One region of the Photobacterium makurazakiensis genome, then DNA from elsewhere that is predicted to be linked to it. Evidence: predicted binding sites of a transcription regulator. Region 1 holds the regulator's gene; the other holds the start of a gene.
What was found. Region 1 encodes PurR, which represses purine synthesis genes. Its sites were predicted from a motif close to TNANGNAAACGTTTNCNTNA; they were not measured.
Positions count from the first base shown of each region.

Region 1 (2,208 bases):
CAGTCGTAATGAATTTTTAAGTACTGGTTTGTCCATGCTTCTTCTCGGTGAAAAAAATCTAGGGTCACCTAACAACAGAGCGAGGATTTCAGATTAGCAAAATTAACAAAAGAGTAATGTCAGAATCATGTAAAATATGACGCCTGATCACTATTGCTATATCCATCGGCAACCCCGCTACCTTAAGTCGAACTAGTTATTGAAAACTATGGACTCTTAGGCCGGAAGCTTTGCGTCCCAATCTTTCGAAAGGTTTGCCTTGTTCGTGACTGTTTAAGAATATCGCAGAAGCAAAATTTGAACCTGCTCCCACTTTTAATAGCGTGACCTTGCTCCCATAAATTATTTTATCTTGTATTTATTTAATTATAAAAAACACCCAAAGTTGAGTGTTTATTCTAATAAGGCATAGGGATAAGACTAAAAAAACGGAGGAAAAGCCTCCGTTTCTATCTCGAGTGATTATTGGCTTGTTACGAATTGGTGTTTCGGTTTATCACTGACTTTCTAATCACAAGCTCTGGTATCATTTCAAATATACGGTGCTCATGCTCTTTATCTTTCACTCGCTCCAACAGAATTTCGATAGCTGTTTTACCAAGACGGCGCTTAGGCTGGTGAATAGTGGTTAGCGGTGGAGAAAAGTACGGTGCTAAATCAATATTATCGTAGCCGATAATTGAAATATCTTCAGGTACACGAATACCAGCTTGTGAAAATGTACTGATCATGCCCATCGCCATGATGTCATTGAAGCAAAAGATCGCCGTTGGACGTTTGTCCATTGCAATGATCTTGTTAGCGGCTTCAACTGCAGATTCACATTCAAAATCGCCTTCTAAAATCCAATCTGATTCGACTTCCAGCTCGGCTTCTGACATGGCTTTTTTAAAGCCTTTTAAGCGTTCACGACAAGCTGTTTTATCACTGTGACCTGTTAAGCAACCGATAGCTTTATGCCCATGCTCAATGAAGAACTTAGTCGCAACATAGCCGCCTAACGCAGCATTATCTTGAATTTTATCTGTATGAGGGCTTTCTGGTCCCCAATCCATGACAACCATAGGCAAGTCTTTTTGGCGCTCTAATAGACCGAGTAGGTTTTCATCCAAGTCTGAGCACATGACCAACAAACCATCAACGCGTTTTTCAGCCAGCATGCGTAAATAATCACGTTGCTTCTCAAGGTTACCTTCTGTGTTGCATAAGATAAGCGTGTAACCAGCACCGTAACAGTACTCTTCAACACCGTGTACGACTTCAGCAAAGAAAGGGTTGGTCGATTTTGTAACCAACATGCCAATAGTACGGGTTGTGTTGCATTTTAAGCTACGCGCCACAGCACTCGGAGCGTAGTTTAGCTCGTCAACTGCAGACAGTACTTTTTTCTGCGTTGCTTCTGCGACAAATCGCGTTTTGTTAATCACGTGAGAGACGGTGGTTGTAGAGACACCAGCCATACGTGCAACATCTTTAATCGTTGCCATATTTATTCTTCTAATAATAAGGGTCAAATGACCTAGGTAATTTTAAGCTTTACTCAATAGAGTAGTGCACTGCTAAAACAGTTCACTGTTCTGTTGAGTACAGATAACAGAAACGACAAAAGGCCGCGACACGAATGGGCGGCTTCGTTTCTTATAGTATTCATATTCTATCGCGATTACAGGGTTTCAATTGTTGCATAGTGTAATCGCTTGCGCTCTCATTTTACTCAGTGTAGCAAAGAGTGCAATGTTTCTTGTCTTAATAAATCAGGATTATTTATGGATAAGAACGAATTGGTTTATTTATAACCAGTTATAAATCTGGTGAATTGTTCTGCTAAAGATGAAACGGTAAGTTTATAAAGCCTTTTTAGTTTGATTAAGAAGGCTTTAAGGCAAATGAAGTAGAATGAAAAAAGAGCTATTTTTGGTTTGTTTAACAACAATTTGCCGTTAAATAGCCAGTTTTAATGTTGATTTGGGCTCTTCAATTTCGTGGCTGGAGGTTGCGAGCACAATAGGGTAATTATCGATTGGGTGCTGTGTAATGCAAACAGGCCAACCATAAACGCGTTCGATCGTTTCCTCTGTTAAAGCGTCCTTCGGGCAACCATCAGCTTGAATTCTTCCCTCATTAAGAATGACTAAACGGTCTGCATATTGCGCTGCTAAATTTAAATCGTGAATCACTATGATCACCGCAGCCCCAGACTTCGCTAAC
Region 1 covers NZ_JAKJSJ010000043.1:50,210-52,417, forward strand. The annotation lists gene L4D09_RS18810 (TfoX/Sxy family DNA transformation protein) at 1-36, opposite strand, end outside; cyclic di-GMP riboswitch class I at 165-269, opposite strand; gene purR (HTH-type transcriptional repressor PurR) at 474-1,487, opposite strand; gene L4D09_RS18820 (heme ABC transporter ATP-binding protein) at 1,941-2,208, opposite strand, start outside.

Region 2 (2,208 bases), on a different contig from region 1:
ATATTTATCATTCTAATGATGCGCCTGTTTATCCACATGATACCATTCTAGTGACAGGACGTAGTATGATCGTCATGGTCGCTAAATCGATGCAGGAGTAAGGTATGTTGGTAACGGTAAAAAAGTGGGTTGCGGCATATGACCGCTGGTGTGAACGAATGGGGTTTGTGCCAGAGAACCGTCGTTGCTGTGCGCCTGTTCGCTATGATAATGATGATGCCCGCCACCCGAAGAACCGTGCGAAGTCGTTAGCACATTCAACATGTAACAAAATAGATGCTGATTGACAGTCATTGCCATTTTGATTTTCCACCTTTCTGCGATGACCCAAAGGCGTATTTAACCTTGGCGRAAGAGGCTGGCGTCGGCATTGTTGTGGTTCCTGCTGTCGGTGAGCGTAATTGGCAGGCGATCCGCCAGTTGAGTGCTGTGTTCGACAATATTTATTATGCGCTGGGGTTGCACCCTTTTTTTAGCGCAGAGCATACAGAGAACGCCATTGCTCGGTTGACCTCAGAGCTTGCTGTTGAATCAGAACTGAGAGAAAAAAAGGCCTCTCGGTGCGTAGCTGTTGGCGAATGTGGTCTAGACTTTGCCATTACGGATGCTAATCGAAATCAACAGATTTCGTTACTAACTCAACAGTTGGTGCTGGCTAATGAACATAACTTACCCATTATTCTTCATTGTCGAAAAGCCTTCCCTGAGTTAATGCGTGTTTTGAGGCAAAACCCACCGATTGCCGGTGGGGTATACCACGCTTTTAGTGGCAGCTACCCGCAAGCAAGGCAGCTTATTGATCTAGGTATCAAAATTGGTGTCGGTGGAACGATTACATATCGCAGAGCCAATAAAACACGTAATACAATAGCGGCATTGCCTTTGGCAACACTTTTGCTGGAAACGGATGCGCCGGATATGCCGATATCAGGGCTTCAAGGGGAGCCTAATCGACCAGACCGACTTGCTAATGTTATGCAGGAACTTGCAGTTATTAGAGTGGAAAGTGAGCAGGAAATTGAGCGGGTTATCACCTTAACCACAGCTGAACTTTTTGGTATTTCGTTGTGAACCTAAGTCACAATAAAAACGATTGCGCGAAACGGTTGCGTTAAGCGTTTTCCTTTTTGTGATTCATGTCACAAATGAGATTGAACTTTTACTCTGTCTCTCTAAAAACTGTGATTTCTGCATTACTTTATCCGTCTCAGCATGGGTATAATGCGCCGGACTCTTAATGAGCCGAATTGTCGAGACGCCAAAAAACTTAACTAAAGGGAAGCCATAAACCATGAGCCTGTTTATGAGCCTGGTTGGGATGGTTGTGTTGCTAGGTCTAGCAGTACTACTATCTGATAACCGTAAAGCTATTAATCTACGTACTGTTGGTGGCGCATTTGCTATCCAATTCTGTTTAGGTGCATTTGTTCTTTATGTACCAGTTGGTCGTGACGTGCTGTACGGTATGTCAACGGCTGTTTCCAACGTTATCGCTTACGGTAACGATGGTATTAACTTCCTATTTGGTGGTCTGACTTCAGACACTATGTTTGAAGTGTTTGGTGGTGGCGGTTTCGTCTTCGCCTTACGTGTACTACCTGTAATTGTTTTCTTCTCTGCATTAATCAGCGTACTTTACTACCTAGGCATTATGCAGGTTGTAATCAATGTACTTGGTGGTGGTCTGCAGAAAGCACTAGGTACGTCTCGCGCGGAATCTATGTCTGCAACAGCTAACATCTTCGTTGGTCAAACGGAAGCACCATTGGTGATTCGTCCGTTCGTACCAAAAATGACTCAGTCTGAGCTGTTTGCAGTAATGTGTGGTGGTCTAGCGTCTGTTGCTGGTGGTGTACTTGCAGGTTACGCATCAATGGGTGTTCCTCTAGAGTACCTAATTGCCGCATCATTCATGGCAGCACCGGGTGGTCTTCTATTTGCTAAGATCATCAAGCCTGAAACTGAAGAAGCTGTTGAACAGTTTGCTGGCGATGCTGACGATGCTGACGACAAACCAGCGAACGTTATCGATGCTGCGGCTGCAGGTGCTTCATCTGGTATGCAGCTTGCGCTAAACGTTGGTGCAATGCTACTAGCATTCATCGGTTTGATTGCCCTAGTGAACGGTATCCTTGGTGGCATTGGTGGTTGGTTCGGTATGCCTGAACTAACACTAGAATTTATCCTTGGTTACGTATTCTCACCACT
Region 2 covers NZ_JAKJSJ010000012.1:53,682-55,889, reverse strand. The annotation lists gene glgX (glycogen debranching protein GlgX) at 1-101, shown strand, start outside; gene L4D09_RS04900 (DUF5363 family protein) at 105-287, shown strand; gene L4D09_RS04895 (TatD family hydrolase) at 277-1,071, shown strand; gene L4D09_RS04890 (NupC/NupG family nucleoside CNT transporter) at 1,292-2,208, shown strand, end outside.
Region 2: the regulator PurR is predicted to act here: its motif matches at 1,095-1,114, upstream of L4D09_RS04890 (NupC/NupG family nucleoside CNT transporter).